One region of the Burkholderia contaminans genome, then DNA from elsewhere that is predicted to be linked to it. Evidence: riboswitches for the same ligand, from Rfam matches in the RefSeq annotation. Region 1 holds a riboswitch; each other region holds the start of a gene.

Evidence for each region. A riboswitch is a leader RNA that binds a small molecule or an ion and turns the genes downstream of it on or off. The one in region 1 is predicted to bind cobalamin.
Region 2: linked by a shared signal. The riboswitch ahead of cobA (uroporphyrinogen-III C-methyltransferase) and the one ahead of LXE91_RS01125 (FecCD family ABC transporter permease) in region 1 are both predicted to bind cobalamin.
Region 3: linked by a shared signal. The riboswitch ahead of LXE91_RS18645 (TonB-dependent receptor domain-containing protein) and the one ahead of LXE91_RS01125 (FecCD family ABC transporter permease) in region 1 are both predicted to bind cobalamin.

What each region holds. Positions count from the first base shown of each region.
Region 1 covers NZ_CP090640.1:234,108-240,303, forward strand. The annotation lists gene LXE91_RS01110 (adenosylcobinamide-GDP ribazoletransferase) at 1-12, opposite strand, end outside; gene cobT (nicotinate-nucleotide--dimethylbenzimidazole phosphoribosyltransferase) at 2-1,057, opposite strand; gene LXE91_RS01120 (ABC transporter ATP-binding protein) at 1,110-1,925, opposite strand; partial or broken gene LXE91_RS01125 (FecCD family ABC transporter permease) at 1,922-2,919, opposite strand; cobalamin riboswitch at 3,079-3,329, opposite strand; gene LXE91_RS01130 (hypothetical protein) at 3,484-3,834, shown strand; gene LXE91_RS01135 (cell division protein ZapA) at 3,831-4,145, shown strand; RNA gene ssrS (6S RNA) at 4,226-4,407, shown strand; gene LXE91_RS01145 (EVE domain-containing protein) at 4,479-4,958, shown strand; gene LXE91_RS01150 (SIMPL domain-containing protein) at 5,140-5,880, shown strand; gene lgt (prolipoprotein diacylglyceryl transferase) at 5,992-6,196, opposite strand, start outside.
Region 2 covers NZ_CP090640.1:2,966,076-2,971,260, reverse strand. The annotation lists gene LXE91_RS13805 (EAL domain-containing protein) at 20-604, opposite strand; gene LXE91_RS13800 (CSS-motif domain-containing protein) at 601-1,515, opposite strand; cobalamin riboswitch at 1,813-2,049, shown strand; gene cobA (uroporphyrinogen-III C-methyltransferase) at 2,220-2,969, shown strand; gene LXE91_RS13790 (cobalamin biosynthesis protein) at 2,966-3,343, shown strand; gene cobO (cob(I)yrinic acid a,c-diamide adenosyltransferase) at 3,381-3,983, shown strand; gene LXE91_RS13780 (cobyrinic acid a,c-diamide synthase CobB) at 3,986-5,185, shown strand, end outside.
Region 3 covers NZ_CP090641.1:190,758-196,953, reverse strand. The annotation lists gene LXE91_RS18660 (TetR/AcrR family transcriptional regulator) at 1-381, opposite strand, end outside; gene LXE91_RS18655 (GNAT family N-acetyltransferase) at 378-1,223, opposite strand; gene LXE91_RS18650 (YdeI/OmpD-associated family protein) at 1,339-1,908, opposite strand; gene LXE91_RS18645 (TonB-dependent receptor domain-containing protein) at 2,146-4,074, opposite strand; cobalamin riboswitch at 4,416-4,608, opposite strand; gene LXE91_RS18640 (helix-turn-helix domain-containing protein) at 4,698-5,756, opposite strand; gene LXE91_RS18635 (hypothetical protein) at 5,923-6,196, shown strand, end outside.

The DNA.
Region 1 (6,196 bases):
ATCAGGCGTCACGATTGTCGACGCCGGCGGATTCGAAGCTCGCCATCTCCGTGAGGAATGCGGCGGCCGCACGCACGAGCGGCAGCGCGAGCGCGGCGCCCGTGCCTTCGCCGAGCCGCAGGTCGAGCGCGAGCAGCGGCTTCGCGCCGAAATGCTCGAGCATGCGCCGGTGCCCGGCCTCGTGCGACGCATGCGAGAACACGCAGTAGTCGCGCACGCCGGGCGCGATGCGCTCGGCAACCAGCAGCGCGGCCGTCGCGATGAAGCCGTCGACGAGGATCGTCATCCGCTCGCTCGCGGCCGCGAGATATGCGCCCGTCATCATCGCGATCTCGAAGCCGCCGAACGTTGCGAGCACGTCGAGCGGCGCAATCGCGTGCGAGTGCTTGACGAGCGCGCGTCCGAGCACCGCGCGCTTGTGCGCGAGGCCCTGGTCGTCGAGGCCCGTGCCGCGCCCGACGCACGCGTCGATCGGCACGCTGAGCAGGCGGCTCATCAGGCACGCAGCCGACGACGTATTCGCGATTCCCATCTCGCCGAAACCGATCACGTTCGTGCCGAGCGACGCATGCAGGCGCACGCGTGCCGCGCCGGCCGCGAGCGCCGTCATCGCCTCGTCGCGCGTCATCGCCGGCTCCGCCGCGAAGTTGCGCGTGCCGCGCGCGACCGGCAGCGACACCAGCCGGTCGGACAGCGGCAGCGGCGACGCAACACCCGCATCGACGATCTCGAGCGTACTCTGCGCGACACCGGAGAATGCGTTGATCGCCGCGCCGCCCGCGAGGAAGTTCGCGACCATCTGTGCGGTCACCGCTTGCGGATAAGGACTCACGCCCTCGGCGGCGATCCCGTGATCGCCGGCAAACACGATCATCACGGGACGCTGCACGACCGGCCGCTCGGTATGCTGGATCAGGCCGATCTGCAACGCGATCGCCTCGAGCTGGCCGAGGCTGCCGGGCGGTTTGGTCTTGTGGTCGATCACGTGCTGCAGGCGCTTGCGCAGCACCTCGTCGAGCGGCGCGATCGGCGGCGGGAAGTGGGTCGGGGTCGTCATCAGGAAGCCGTGTCGTTGGCGCGGCATGCGCCGCGCATCGAAAAAGGAAAGATCATTGTCGCTCGGGCCACGCCGGCAGCAGCGCATCGCGGCCGTTCTCGCGGATCAGCACGAGCGGATAGCCGAACGCGTCGCTCGCGCGCTCGGGCGTCAGCACGTCGTGCACGGGGCCGGCCCACGCATGGCCGCGACCGTCGAGCAGCAGTGCGTGCGTCGCGAAACGCCGTGCGAGATTCAGATCATGGCACGAGAACAGCACCGTGCGCGGGCCTGCGTCGAGCCAGGCGGCCAGCGCGGTCAGGCAATCGATCTGATGATGCAGGTCGAGATGCGCGAGCGGCTCGTCGAGCAGCATCAGCGGCGCATCCTGGCACAGCGTCGCGGCGAGCGCGACGCGTTGCCGCTCGCCGCCCGACAGCGACAGCACGTCGCGCGACGCCAGCGCAGCGAGGTCGAACGTTGCCAGCGCGTCATGCGCGGCCGCGCGATCGCCGTCACGCTCCCAGCCCCAACCACCGAGATACGGAAAACGGTTGAGCAGCACCGTGTCGAACACGGTCGCGCTGAATGCGTCGTGCAGTTGCTGCGGCATCAGCGCGCGGCGCTGCGCGAGCTGCTCGGGTGGCCATGCGGCAAGCCGCCGGCCATCGATCTCGACGTGTCCGCCGGCCGGCGGCTGCAGCCCTGCGAGTGTCGCGAGCAGCGTCGTCTTGCCCGCGCCGTTCGGCCCGACGACGCACCAGATCTCGGCGGGACGAAACACCTGGGTGAAGCCGTCGAGCAGCGTACGCGCGCCGGCCTTCAGCGTCAGGCCGACGGCCGCGCAGCTCATGTCGCCGGCCGTGGCGTGCAGTGCGGCCCTCGTCATCGCATCGACCTCCTCAACAACATCCACAGGAACACCGGCACGCCGATCAACGCGGTCATCACGCCGACCGGCAATTGCGCGGGCGCGATCACGGTGCGTGCGAGCAGGTCGGCCGCCATCACGCCGCCGCCGCCCGCGAGCATCGCGGCGGGCAACAGCATTCGCTGGTCGTTGCCGAAGGCGAGCCGCAGCGCATGCGGCACGACGAGACCGACGAAGCCGATCGTGCCGGCCGTCGTCACCGCGGCTGCAGCGGCCAGCGACGCGACGAGATAGATCCGCACGCGCACGCGCGCAACGGGCACGCCGAGCGCGAGCGCGGTCGCGTCGCCGCGCAGCAGCACGTTCAGTTGCGGCGCGGCCGGCAGCGCGACGCAGCCGGCCAGCAGCAGCGCCCCCACGCGAACCACGGCGCGGTCACGCCGTTGAGGTCGCCGGTCAGCCAGAAGATGATCCCGCGCAGGCGTGCGTCGGGCGCGAGCGACAGCAGCAGCGTGACGAGTGCGCCCCACCCGGCCGCGATCACGACGCCCGTGAGCAGCAACCGCGGCGACGCATCGCGCGATTCGGCGCGCCCCAGCTCGCGGCGCGCGAGACCGAGCACGAGCGCGACCGACACGAGCGAGCCGGCGAACGCCGACGCATCGACGAGCCACCACGCGCCGCCCGCGATCATCGCGACGAGCGCGAAGCCGGCCGCGCCACCCGACACGCCGAGCACGTACGGCTCCGCGAGCGGATTGCGCAACAGTACCTGCAGCAGTGCGCCGGCCAGCGCGAGCAGCGCGCCGCATGCGAAGCCGGCAAGTGCGCGCGGCAGGCGCAGCGTGCGGACGATATCGGCGAACAGCGCGTCGCCGCCATGCGGCACGAGCGACGCGAGCGCCTGCCATGGCGACATCGGCACGCTGCCGATCGACAGCGACGCGACGAACAGCAGCGCAACCATGGCGGCCAGCCCGGCCCAGATCGCGGCAGCGCGTGCGGCGCTCATGCCGCGCACGGCGCCGCACACGACGTGCGGCGTACCCGCTTGCGGGTGCCGGCCGGTCGTGACCTGAACGCCGCGCGGACGATTGGGGTCAGCATCGAAGAAGATTCCATGAAGCATGGCGCGCCCCGCCTCCCCGCGGGCCGCGCGTCACGAAGCCCGTGCGGGCTCCCCGTCTCGGCCGGTATCCGGGCTGGCGGCGGTCCGGCTCGCCTTCCCGCGCGATGACGCGCAGTGGCCCGCGCCCGCATGCAGGACTTGCACACGAAACGCGCCCGAGCCGGCCTGCGTCACGAGACGCGGCCGCTTACCGTTGCGGGGGCAGCGCAGGTTGGCGAGCGTCTGGCGCCCGCGCCCTGCTTCCCGTTTAACCGCGCGTTCCACGCGCGAGCACCGAGGCGGCGCCAGTTTAGGAGCGGGTCGCGCGAGCGTCAAGGAAGCGTCCGGACACGCACGGGACCCGCCGATTCGCGGCAAGAAGCAGGGGTGTTACGACTGGAAACGTTACAGATGTCGGATTGCGCGTTATTCCGCGCTAAAATGCTGGGTCTTTAGAGGACGCAGCAAATGCTCAACGAACTCGAAACCCTATCTCAAAATATTGGCCGTCTGATTTCGCTGAACAAGCGCTATCACTCGGAACGGCTCGCGCTCGAGGAGCAGGTCGCGCAATTGCGCGCGGATGCGGACACTGTCCGCGCGGAACTCGCGCAACTGCGCGATGAACGCAATGCACTTGCGGCCGAGCGTGACACGCTGTCGGCAAAGATCGACGACGCCCAGGTGAAACTGAACGCGATTCTCGAAAAGCTGCCGCGCTCGAAAAGTGCGGAGCAAGCCGACAACCAGCTCGACCTGCTGGATGCGCAGGCGCGTACGGATGGCGATGACGCGGCCAGCCACGGAGAACATGCATGAGCACCAAGCAGATCGAAGTCTCGATTCTCGGTCAGGCCTATCGGCTCGCCTGTTCGGCCGAGACCGAAGCGGCGCTGCTCGAAGCGGTCGCGCGCGTCGACGCCGAAATGTCGAAAATCCGCTCGAACAGCTCGGTACGCGGCACCGATCGCATCGCAGTGATGGCCGCGCTGTCGCTCGCGTCCGAATTGCTGCGGCTGCAAACGAGCGTGCGCCACGGTGAAGCATTTCCGGCGGAAGAAATCCGTCGTACAATGCACCAGATGAACGAACAACTCGGCGCGGTGCTCGCACAGCACGAGACGCAGTAACGTTTGATCGATGCGTCGATTCCCCTTGATCTCGGCGATCAACGGTGGTCAAATTGGCGCAACGAAACACAGTTCAGTCAGCTTCCCTGCCTGGTTCGCCAAGGTCATATATTCCTTGAACCAATGCCATGTGCACGGTTGCGGAAATTTGTAGCACGGGCGCGCGCGTCACTCTGTCTGATGTACCCGAAGTGCTGCTAACTGCGACCAATTCTGAACCTCAGGTTCAGGATGCCGGCCTAGCGGCCAAGGCGGGGGCCTATCCAACGGCATCGGGCGAAGCCCGGTGCCGTTTTCTTTTGTAGCAGCCTCTTTCTGCGTCGATCACGATCCATGCAATACTGGCTGATGAAGTCCGAACCGGACGAAGCAAGCATCGACGATCTCGCCAACGCACCGCAGCGCTCGCTGCCGTGGACCGGCGTGCGCAACTATCAGGCGCGCAATTTCATGCGCGACACGATGAAGATCGGCGACGGCGTGCTGTTCTATCACTCGAGTTGCCCCGAGCCGGGCATCGCGGGCCTCGCCGAAGTGTCGTCGACGCCCTACCCCGACCCCACGCAGTTCGACCCGAAAAGCCCCTATTACGATCCGAAGTCGACTCAGGAAGCACCACGGTGGCTGCTCGTCGACGTTCGCTACGTGAAAAAAACGGCGCTCGTGCCGCTTGCGGCGCTCGTGCCGCTTGCGGCGCTGCGCGAACACGACGAACTCGCCGACATGCGCGTGCTCGCGCGCGGCAACCGGCTGTCGATCACGCCGGTCACGCGCGCCGAATGGCGCTTCATCACCGAAAAGCTGATGAAGTAGGCGCACGCCAAAGGTCAAATCTGGTCAGTACGCACCGCCGCAACGGAACTCGCGGCACTTTCGCGCGGCCTAAGCAACCGCTGTCGGCCGATCAGGCCGGCTGTCGTTTTTTTCGTCGCGCGGTACGCCCGCGTCGTGCACGCGCGATCCGCGTGCACGCCCTCGCACAAGGAGTCCAACAATGACCAAGAAATCCGCACTCGCGCTGTCGCTCGCCCTTGCCGCCGCCGTTCCCGTCGCGCTGACGCTCGCCTCGCCCGCCGCGCACGCGCAAACCGCGAACCCGCACTTTCCGGAGCCGGCAGGCGTGCTGTCGCTGTCGTCGCAAGCCAGCGCCGACGTGCCGCAGGACATCATCCACATCACGCTGTTCTACGAGCAGCAGGCCAAGGATCCGGGCAGCCTCACCGCGCAATTGAACCAGCGCGCCGACGCCGCGCTGTCGCAGGCAAAGGGCGTATCGGGCGTCACCGCCCACACGGGCGCATTCTCCGTGTACCCGAGCACCGATCGCGACGGCAAGATCTCCGCATGGCGTGGCCGCACCGAGGTCGCGCTGGAATCGCGCGATTTCGCTGCCGCGTCGAAGCTTGCCGGCCAGTTGTCGAACCTGATGCAGGTCGCGAACGTCGAGTTCTCGCTGTCGCCCGAAGCGCAGCGCGCGGCCGAGCAGAAGCTGACGACGGAAGCGATCAAGTCGTTCCGTGCCCGCGCCGATGAAGCCGCAAAGGCATTCGGTTACAGCAGCTACACGATCCGCGACGTGAACGTGGGCGGCGGCCGCAACGTGCAGCCGTACCCGCGCATGATGGCGATGGCCGCGGCGCCGATGGACAGCGCAAAGATGAGCGCGCCGATCGCGGTCGAGGGCGGCAAGGCCACCGTGTCGGTCACCGTCAACGGCTCCGTGCAGATGAAGTAACGCGCAGCGCACGGCAGTCCGAAATGAAAAACGCCGGCCCGAGGGCCGGCGTTTTGCGTTTACCTGCACGGTGCCGATGCACGCGCCGATCGCACGCGCATCGGCATTGCATCATGCAGCGGCAGTCGCCGCCCGGCGGCGATACGCCCAGACCATCAGCGCGACGCCCGCGAGGATCATCGGCAGCGACAGCCACTGTCCCATCGACAGGCCGAGCGCGAGCAGGCCGAGGAAATCGTCGGGCTCGCGCGCGAACTCGACCGTGAAGCGCGCGAGCCCGTAGCCGATCAGGAACAGCGCGGACACGGCGCCCATC
Region 2 (5,185 bases), 1.1 Mb from region 1:
GGCTTTTCGGTCCAGCGGCTCAGCCGGTTCCCGGCGACTGCGCCGCGATCGCGTGGCGCAGCGCTTCGACGGTATCGGGACGCCCGAAATACCAGCCCTGTGCACGGATCGACTGCCCGGGGATGTCGAGCATGTCCGCCTGCTCACGGGTCTCGACGCCCTCGAAGACCAGGCCGGCCCCGAGCCGGCGGGCGATCGCCAGGATCTCCGGAATGAACGAAGTGCCGTCATGCTGCGGCGCGACCGGCAGCAGCGAACGGTCGACCTTGATGTAGTCGATCGGAAGATGCTGCAGCAGGCTCAGGCTGGAGTAGCCGGTGCCAAAATCGTCGATGTAGACGGGATGCCCGAGCTCGCGCAATTGCCGCAGTGCCGGCACGATTTCCGGCAGCTCCACGGTCGACCGTTCGGTCAGTTCGACGCCGACATGCCGGCGCGGCAATCCGGCCGGCCAGCAGCCGTTCAGCGTCGCCATCAGGCTGCCGTCCCGCAATTCGGGCGCGCTGGCGTTGATGGTGACGCAAAAGTCCGGCCTGCTGTCGAACAGCACGCGCATCTCCCGCAGGACCGTGCGTACGACGAACGCCGTGACGTCGACGATCATGCCCGCGCGTTCGGCCTCGGCAATGAACACGTCGGGGCGGCCGGCCCGCCGGTCCAGCGGATCAGCGCTTCGGCGGAGACGATTCGCGATGACGCGCCCAGCGCAACGATCGGCTGATAGCGCAGGACGAATTGCCCGTTTGCCAGCGCTCGACGTATCTGCGCCGGGAGCGCGGCCCAGCGCCGGTGCAGCACCCACGCGCCGAGCCCCAGACAGCAGCCCGCCGCGCCGGCGGCGATCCCCAGCAGCCAGCCGGCGCGCCGACGCGCGTTCGCGAGCGCCTGCGGCGTCACGACGACGACGGTGCACAGCGGCACCCGCGCCGAGCAGAATGGTTTGCCGTCCCGAAACCCCGGCACCTGGCCGGCATCGACGTACGCCGGGACGCCGCGCTTGTCGAGTCCGATGACGAGCGCGGCCGGGTGGTCCTTGAGTTCGATCACGTAGTGCAGGCCCGGAGGCGGCGGCACCCTGAAGGCGTCCAGATCCATCAGCAGGTTCGCCCTCCCCCCGGCGACCACCAGCCCCAGCGTGTCGGGGCTCGACAACAACGGCACAGTCCAGAAGGCCGACATCGCGTCGGTCAGCCGGAATGGCTGCCGCTTCGGCGCAAAGGGCCTGGGCAGCACGCCCAGCATCGTCGTGCAGAGCAGATCGGGGCCCGACAGGCGTCCGACGTCCTTGATGTACTTCGACTGCACGGAAGCCGATCGCAACAGGCGCCGATCCTGGGGCGAGCAGGCGGCGTACGGCGAGGCATCGACGTCGGCAAGCGTCCTGGCCGCCGAGTCGAATACAACGTCGATCTGCTGGACGACTTGCATCCCCAGCGCGGCAACCGATCGCGCCAGCACGATCTTCGTGACCTGTGGCCACACTGCCAACGCCAGTCCTGCCGAAACGACCAGCACGCAGATAGCGAGTGCATGGCCGGCCCCATGGGAGGTTGTCCACCTGCGTACGTTCGGCATAGGTGCAGCGCTTTGCGATGTAGTGGTCATCGCCCTGCAGGTCCGGCAGAGCGAGCCGATTTTGGTATGGATTTCGTCAGCCTCGTGCGACCGGGGGCCCGAAGCCCGCGCCTTGGTCGTGACGTTGGCCAGAGGATCGCACACCAATATTACGGCCGGACAACGCAGCGCCGCCGGATCGAGTACCGAACGGATACGGGCCCGGTTCGCCGGCGCCGTGCCCGATGTGCGCTGTGCTATCGTAGCGCCGCGTTCGGTGCTCGCATGCGCATTCCGCGCGTGCAGTTAAACGGGAAACAGGAGGCGGACCACCGCCCGGCCTGTGCTGTCCCCGCAACGGTACGCCGCCCGCGCGACGCGCTTCCCCGCGCACGCGCCCAGGCCGCCCTCGATGCCACTGCCCTTCAGCCGGGCGGGAAGGCTGCGGCCCGGCAAGCGGCCAGCCCGGATACCGGCCGACGCAAGGGGCGAGCCCGACGCTCGCCGAACGCCCGATCCGCGGGGGACGGATGAGGTGCGCATTCCGCCCGCGTCCGCGCGAGCTTCGTTCGATTCGTCATGGTTCACCTGTCCGCTGGCCGCCGCCGGGCCGCCCGCCTGCCCCTTTTCCCCGTTACGACACGGTGCGCGCCGTGCCGCGCCCGATGAGCCGCGCCTGGCTCATCGGCGCCGGCCCGGGCGATGCCGACCTGCTGACGCTCAAGGCCGCCCACGCGATCGGCGTGGCGGACGTGCTGCTCGTCGACGATCTCGTGAATCCCGACGTGCTGCGCCATGCGCGCGCCGATGCGCACGTCGAGCACGTCGGCAAGCGCGGCGGCCATGCATCGACGCCGCAGGAGACGATCGTCGCCGCGATGCTCGCGCATCTGCGCGCGGGCCGCAGCGTCGCGCGGCTCAAGGGCGGCGATCCGTTCGTGTTCGGCCGCGGCGGCGAGGAGCTGGCCGCGCTCGGCGCGGCGGGATTCCCGGTCGAGGTCGTGAACGGCGTTACCGCGGGCATCGCCGCGCCGGCTGCCATCGGCATCCCGGTCACGCAGCGCGGCGATGCGCAGGGCGTGATCTTCGTCACGGGCCACGGCGCGGGCGCCGACGAACCCGACTGGCGCGCACTCGCGGCCACGCGCATGACGATCGTCATCTACATGGGCATTCGCCGGCTCGACGCGATTGCAACCGCGCTGCGCGAAGGCGGCCTGCCCGGCGAGACGCCGTGCGCGGCGATCGAGAACGCGACGCGCGTCGAACAACGGCACGTGCTCGCCACGCTCGACACGCTCGTCGAACGTATCGACGCCACCGGCATCGGTTCACCCGCGATCGTCGTGATCGGCCGCGTCGCGGCGTTCGCCGACGATCCCGCGGTACGTGCCGCGCTCGGCGGCGGCGCATGATGCGTGTCGCACTCGGCATTGGTTTCCGTGCCGGCGTGACGGCCGCGCAACTCGATGCCGCGATCCGCGCGGCGCTGATGCCGTACCCGGCCGCCGAACCGGCGCTCGTGGCCACGCTCGCCGACAAGGCGCGCGCCCGTGCGCTGCGCACGCTGTGCGCGCGACGCGGCTGGCCGCTCGTCGCGTTCGATGCGGCGCAGCTCGCGAGCCGCCCGGAGCTGGCCGCGAGCGGCCCGTCGGATGCCGCGCTCGCCCGCTTCGGCGTCGCGGGCGTGGCCGAGCCTTGCGCACAGCTCGCGGCGCCGCACGGCCGGCTGCTGGGCCCCAAATCCATCCGGGACGGCGTGACGGTCGCACTCGCCGGCCCGCTCTGAACCCTTTGTTTCGCTTTCTTTCGACAGGACGAATCCGATGAAAACCGACGCCGAATCCCATCAACGGATGACCGAACGCCGCCGTGCGGGCCACGAGAAGAAGCAGGCCGCCGCCGTCAACGAAAAGGGCCTGCTGATCGTCAACACCGGCAACGGCAAGGGCAAGAGCACGGCCGCGTTCGGCATGGCCGTGCGCGTGCTCGGCCACGGCATGCGGCTCGGTGTCGTGCAGTTCATCAAGGGTGCGCTGCATACGTCCGAGCGCGACTTCCTCGGTGCGGTGGCCGAATGCGATTTCGTCACGATGGGCGACGGCTATACGTGGAACACGCAGGATCGCGACGCCGACATCGCAACCGCGCGCAAGGGCTGGGACGAGGCGCGCCGGATGATCGAGAGCGGCGACTACCGGATGGTGATCCTCGACGAGCTGAACACCGTGCTGAAGTACGAATACCTGCCGCTCGACGAGGTGCTCGCGACGCTGACTGCGCGTTCCGATTCGGTGCACGTCGTCGTGACCGGGCGGCATGCGCCCGATGCGCTGATCGACGCGGCCGACCTCGTCACCGAAATGCGGCTCGTCAAGCATCCGTACAAGGAGCAAGGCGTGAAGGCGCAGCGCGGCGTGGAGTTCTGAGCATGCCCGCCTGCCCTGCGCTGTTCGTCAGTGCGCCCGCGTCGGGCCAGGGCAAGACGTCGGTGACGGCTGGCCTGGCACGGCTGCACCGCCGGCTCGGCCGGCGCGTGCGCGTGTTCAAGACCGGGCCCGATTTTCTCGATCCGATGCTGCTCGAACGCGCGAGCGGCGCGCCCGTGCATGCGCTCGATCTCGGGATGGTCGGCGAGGCCGGCTGCCGCGCGCTGCTGGCCGATGCCGCGCGCGACGCGGACCTGATCCTGATCGAAGGCGTGATGGGGCTGTTCGACGGCACGCCGAGCAGCGCCGACCTCGCGGCCGCGTTCGGCGTGCCGGTCGTCGCGGTGATTTCCGCGAAGTCGATGGCGCAGACGTTCGCCGCGATCGCGTTCGGGCTCGCGCGGTTCCGGCCGGGACTGCCGTTTCACGGCGTGCTGGCGAATCGCGTCGGGTCGGCCCGACACGCGGAACTGCTGCAACAGGCGATGCCCGACGATTTGCGCTGGCTCGGGCACGTGCCGGCCGATGCGGGCATCGCGCTGCCGGAGCGGCATCTCGGCCTGCACCAGCCGAACGACATCGACGATCTCGATGCGCGGCTCGATCGCGCGGCCGACGTGCTCGCACAGACGGCGCTTGCCGAGTTGCCGCCGGCCGTTGCGTTCGCGGAACCGGATGTAGCGGCGCCGCTGCCGCGTGCGCTCGCCGGCAAGCGGATCGCGGTGGCGCGCGACGGGGCTTTTTCGTTCATCTATCCGGCGAATCTTGCGTTGCTCGACGCGCTCGGTGCGCAATTGCGGTTCTTCTCGCCGCTCGCCGACGAACCCGTGCCGGACGATTGCGACGCACTGTTCCTGCCGGGCGGCTATCCGGAACTGCATGCGGCGACACTCGCGGCGAATGCCGCGACCGCGCGAACGATTCGCGCGCACGCCTCGGCCGGCCGGCCGATCGTCGCGGAATGCGGGGGGATGGTGTATCTGTGCGAATCGCTGACCGACGTGGACGGCGTGACGACGCCGATGCTGGGGCTGTTGCCGGGTCACGCGACGATGCAGCGCCGGTTCGCGGCGCTGGGGATGCAGCAGCTCGACACCCGCAGCGGGACGATGCGGGGGCATACGTTCCATTATTCGCGGCTCGAGACGCCGCTGGAACCGGTCGCGAATGCCGTGCGCCCCGACGGCGCATCGGGCAGCGGC
Region 3 (6,196 bases), on a different replicon from region 1:
GCGGGCGTAGTCGCGATAGACGTTGGCGAGGGCGGTGAGCGCGTCCTTGGCGGTGCGGCCGGCCAACGCGTCGGTCGCGCGATCGGCGAGTTCCTTCAGCGCGAAGAGTGCGATGCGGCTCTTGAGGTCGTCGAAGCTCGGGACGTGGGAGTACAGGCTGGCCAGTTTGACGTCGAAGTGACGCGCCAGCGCCGCGCCGGTCAGGTGCTCGAAGCCCGTTTCATCGGCGAGTTGCGCGCCGGCTTCGACGAGTTTGTCCAGGGTGATGCCGGCACGTGCCATGGCGAATACTATTCGAATTAGCGAAAAGGCTAATTGTATTAGGTTTTGGGTTGACGTCAATTTCCCGAATTCGGCCGCCGCCATGTTGGCAACGATCACCCCAGCTCGAACGACGTCACCCCGAACACGCGATCGATCGCTATCTCCGGCGCTTCTTTCGTGTACATCCGTGCGGTTTCGAACACGCTCGTCATGCCGTGCCGTTCGGCCAGCGCGACGGCCGCAGGGTTCGTTTCCGGCACGTCGAGCACGATGATTTCGCCGGGCATGCGCGCTGCCAGCGCGCGAAACAGCCCGGTGGCGACGCCCGCATCGTCGGCGAAAAGCGGGCCGATCTTGCAGCCGGTCCTGCAACGGCGCACGACACCGTAGCCGGCGACACGGCCGCCGCTGATCGCCGCGAGCGCAACGGCATCCGGCTGCGCGATCCAGGCGGAGACGAAACGCTCGCGCGCCGCGGGAAAGCACGCGCGATCGTAGGCCAGCAACTGCTCGGACGGCACGTCGGCCGCCGCTACCACGTGCGCGCACCCGATGCCGTCCACGCGTCCCTCATAGCGGATGTTGCGGTAAGCAAGCTCGAATCCGGACTTCCTGTAGTTCGCCTGCTGGGCGACGACGCCATCGAGCCCGATGTTACGGTCTCCGAGGTAACGCATGCCGTGCTGCCAGGTTCGGATACCGAAGCCTTTGCCGCGAAACCCGGGTTTTACGATGTAGAGGCCGATGAAGCCGAAGCGCTCGTCATAGGCGACAGCAGAAAGGCACGCGACCGGCTCGCCGCGCCAGACGCCGATAAAGAACCCGGCCGGGTCAGCTGCCCTGAAACAGGAAGGATCGTGCAGGCCGGGGTTCCAGCCTTCCGCCGCGGCCCATTCGATCGACATGGCGACCTCGTCGGCCGACATGGTGCGCACGATGAAGTCTCCGCCTTGGTCCATGGTTCACCTCCAGTCGCTGCGTTCACTGATTGCGCGTTGCGGTACCGGCTGCGGCGCCGAAGCAGCCATGACGGGCGATATGCGCCGTTTGGCCCCATTCTCGTCAGCGAAAAATCTATGGATGGATGGTTTCGCCGCGATTCAGCATGTCGATGAATTCCCGGATTTTGCGCGCCCGTGTTTCCGGCTTTTTGGCATGCTGTATCCGAAACAGGATCGCATATCGGTTACGGCTGTTCAGTGTTGCGAAAAACGTGCGGGCTTCCGGATTGGCGTCCAGGGCCGCCTGCAGGTCGTCGGGCACGATCGAGTTGCTGGCCGACGTATAGGCAGCCTGCCAGCGGCCGTCCTTTCTGGCTTTCTCGATTTCGCGCAAGCCGGGCGGGCGCATCCTGCCGGCGGCGATCAGCGCTTCAGCCCGGTCCGTGTTGAGTTTGGACCAGATGCTTTTTGCGGAGCGCGGGGTGAAGCGTTGCAACCAGTATTGCTCGCTCTCAGCCCGTTTTTGACCATCGATCCAGCCATGGCAGAGGGCGCTTTCCAACGCCTGTTCGTAGGTGATGGTTCGCTGCGCGGTGCCTTTTTTCGCCAGACGCAGCCATGTTCCGTCCGACGTGCTGCCGTTTTGCTCCAACCAGTTTTCCCATTCGATCTGGCTGGTCAATGTCAGCGCGCATTCGGTCATGTCACTGTCCTGAATGGTGGAGTCCATGTGCGGGGAAGGCGTCCGCAGTCTAACAGCGTTGACACGGACAGCAACGTGCGCAGTGCGACGAAAGACCGACGGCTCGGTAGTCGTCGGTCCATCGCCCGGTTTTGGGGTGGCATCACCCGTTTCACGAACCCGGCGGCGCAGGCATCGGATGCACCATGTCAAACGAGAGGCCTTGCCACCTGTCCGGCCAACGCCTCCCCATTCCCGTCAGAACGTATAACTCACCTTCCCGAACGCCGTCCGCCCGAGCGTGTTGTACCCATACGCGGTCATGTACTGCCGATCGAACAGATTCGACACCGTCGCCGACACCGTCAGGTGCGAATTGATCCGGTACGACGCGCGCAGGCCCACCGTCAGGTACGAAGGCAGATAGGTCGAATTCGCCGGATCGTCGAACGTCGTGCCGCCATAAAGCAGCGACGCCCCCGTGCTCAACGCATGCAGGTGCAGTTCGTCCCACGTGTGATCGATGTTGAGGCTGACCGTCTGGCGCGGCCGGCGGTTGAGCCACGAGTCGTTGGTTTCGTCCTGCGGATTCAGGATCCCGACTGCCAGGCTTACCGGCGTCGAGCGGCCGATCGTCCCCTTGTACGACAGGTCGATCCCGCGAATATGCGCGCGGCCGATGTTCATCGGCGAGAACGTCGCCGGGTTGTACGCGATCAGGTTGGTGACGCGCGTATCGTAGATCGCGGCCGTGAACGTGCCATACGACGTGTTCGCATCGATCGCTGCCTCGACCGACGTGTTGCGTTCCGGGCTGAGGTTCGGATTGCCGTAGCCGGGGTAGTACAGGTCGTTGAACGACGGCAGCTTGAACGCATTGCCGTACGACGCGCGCGCCGTGTATACCGGCGTGATCGCCCACGCGAGCGCCGCGTTACCCGTATTCACCGACTGCCCGGCGATGATTTCATGACGCCCCGCGAGGAACATCGTCACGCTGCCGAGCGTCGCCGACTGGTGCAGCGAGAACGCGGAATCGTTGCGCGTCGGCACGCCGTTCGGAATGTCGACAGGCAGGAATGCCTGCTCGCGCGTGAAGTCGTATGCGAGCTTGGTTTCGCCCGACAGCGGCAGCCCGAACAGATGGAATCCGCGCTCCTGGTGCGTCAACGACGTCGACGTGCTGATGCGCTGCGAGTTGATCTGGTCGGTCGGGATGGCCGGATCGCTCGCGTAGATGAACCCGCGATCGTTCGCATAACCGAACGACTGGTCGAACTGCGTGTCCGGCGTGATGTCGAGGTGGAACGCGATACCGGTCGTCAGTTGATGATCGAGCTGGCGGTTCGCGTAGCCGCTGTTGTCGTAGGACAGATCGGACCGGTGATACAGCGCGAACGTCGAGATCGACCAGTTGTCGCGTGCGTAGCCGACGCGCGCATCGAGATCCTGCGCATGGTACGGGTTGCGGCCCGCCTCGTGCCCGTATGCGAAGGGGCGCGTCGCGTCGATGCCGGCCGTGTTGTACGAGTGCAGGCCCAGCGAGTAGGTGAGCCCGCCGAGTGCGGCGAGCGGCCCGGTCGACGGCACCGTGCCCGACGTGCGCAGTTGCGTGTCGAACGCCTTGTTCGACCCGCCGCCGAACGACACGGTGGTCTGGTTCGGCTGGTTGGCCGCGCGGCGCGTGAAGAGCTGCACGACGCCGCCCATCGCATTGGCGCCGAACGACGCGGCGGCCGGCCCCGAGATCACTTCCACACGTTCGAACGCTTCGGTCGGCAGGTCGGCCCACGGCGCGATGCCGGTGGTCGGCGAGCCGATGCGGATGCCGTCGATGAACACGGCGACCTGGCTGGCCGACGAGCCGCGGATGCTGACCGACGCGGACGAACCGGGGCCGCCGTTCTGCGAGACGGTCACGCCGGGCAGCGTCGCGAGCGCCTGCGTGATGCTCGGGTCGCTCGGCGACAGCCGGTCGAGATCGGTGCGCGTGAGCACCTGGGTCGTCGCATAGCGCTGGTCGAACGACTCGGGCAGCCGGCGTGTGTCGGTGACGTTGATCGTCGGCAGGTCGGCGGCGTCGGCGGCCGGGGCCGGTTGCGCAACCGTGGTGTCGCCGGCGGCGTGGGCGAGCGGCGAGAGAAGCGCGGTCGCGGCGGACGTGGCAAGGAGGTGTCGAATCTTCATGAGGCTGTCGTTGTGGTCGGGCTGCGCATGCGTCGATCGTGAGCGCGCGGCGGCAGCACCGGTTTTGTTATCCGTGATCGGGCTATCGCGCGGCCGGGTCGAGCGGGCCGCGGTCGCGGGCGTCGGCGCGGCACATGCCGGCGGACGCGATCGATAGGGAGCGGCGCGCGCGAGCTGGCGGGCCGTGCATGCCGGCGGTGTGCCGGCGCGACGCTTCCGGTGAGGAAGCAGGTGCGGTAACAGTGGACATCGGGCGGATCCTGAGGTCGGGCCGTCCATGCAACGGGCGACCGCCAATGGCGGTGCCTGGCGCGCCGGGACACCCCGCCCGGTGCGGCTGCTTGGACCTCGGGTCGATGGCAGGTCTCCTGGCTCGCGGGTCCTGATTCGTGCCGGCCTTCCCGGTTTCCCAGTGGCATGCAGTGGCACGGATTCGCCGCTCACAGTTGCGGGGGCAGCCGCAGATTCGAGGCGCGGCCTCTCCTGCGTTCCCTTTTGATCCCATCCCTGGGAACCATCAGCGCGCAAGGGTAATGGCGTGCGCTCCGGCGCGTCAATTGTCGGGCAGCCCGCGGATGCGAAAAAACGTCATCGATGCGCAAAAACTTTCGAAATCCTGTCTTTCATGCGTCGATGGCGCGTTTCATGTCTGACGAAATGGCGTGGTTTGCTGCCATGCAATCGCGCCGGAACCGGGTCGGGGCGACACCTGTCCACCTGACGAACGCGCGGCGGAAGGCTTCCTCGCCGCCGAACCCGAGATGCGCGGCGATCCGCGCGACCGGCCAGTCCGACTCGCGCAGGCAGCGTTGCGCAGCCTCGGCGAGACACTGCTCCCGCAGCACGTGATAACCGCTGTCTTCGGCCGCCAGCCGCCGCCGCAACGTCGCCTCGCTCACGCCGAGCCACCCGGCCAGCTCGGCGAGTGCCGGCAACGCCTGCTCGTGCGCGAGCGCCGCATCGAGAAAGCCGCGCACCTGCTGCGCCCACGACACGACGGCCGGCGCCGCATCGATCAGGCGAAACGGAAAATCGACGAGAAACGCGTCGAGCTCGGCCGGCTGCCGGATCACGCGGCACTCGAGCCGCCCCGCATCGAATGCGAAGCCGTAGCTCTTGCGGCCCACCTCGACCGGCGCGTTGAACAGCCCCAGCAAAGGCATCGCGTCGTCGCGGCGCGGATGGCCGAGCCACACGTCGGTCGGCCGCAGCGGCTGCCCGATCAGCCAGCCGAACAGCTGCAGATAGCAGAACAGCCCTGTCAGGTCGACGAGGCACGCGGCCGGGCTGCGTGTGCGGCGCAGCGAATCCATCCGGAACGTCGCGCGCCCGTCACGCACGGCGAGCGACAGCGCGCCGGCGCGCGGCGTCAGCATCTCGCCGAATTCGCGCGCGCAGCGGATCGCGTCGTCGAGCGTCGCGCAGCTCAGCAGGCAGCGGCACATCAGGTCGACTTCGCGCTTGCGCATCGGCGGGTGGCCGTCGCCACGCGCGACCTGCGCCTCGAGGCGTTCGATCGCGTCGCGGTACAGCGCGACGAAATCGCCGGGCGTCGCTGCCGGTTGCGGCGGCTGCGCGTCGCGGTCGGCCGGCGGCGCGCCGCTGCGCGTGAGTTCGCTCAGCAGGCGTGCACCGAGGCCCGGCAAGATGCGGCCGCGGGCCGGCATGGCGCGCTGTTTCATGAGTCTCCCGATCTGAGCGTTGTGACAGGGGTCGGTGAGCGCGGTGGTAGGGGTCCGACAACCGTCGCCACGCAAGAATGCTATCCACGCCGACCGCCTTCGGCCTCACCGAAACGGCGTAGGCACGCTGCGCATCCTGTAACGAACGACCCCGGACGACACGCGAATGATCCAGATCGTAGACGAAATCACGCTCGCGCCCGAGCGTATTCCCGATGTGCTTGCACTGCTGCGCGACCGCTACCTGCCGGGCCACGCGGCGCGCGGGCTGACGGCAACCGGCCGCTGGGTGTCGCCGCCCGTCGCGGTGCCGGGGCAGTGGAGCACGCTGTGGCTGACCTGGCACGTGGCCGACGCGCCGGCCTACTACCGGATGCGCGCGCTGACGGATGCCGACGTGGTCGGTTTCTGGATGGCCGTCGACGCGCTGTGCGACGTGC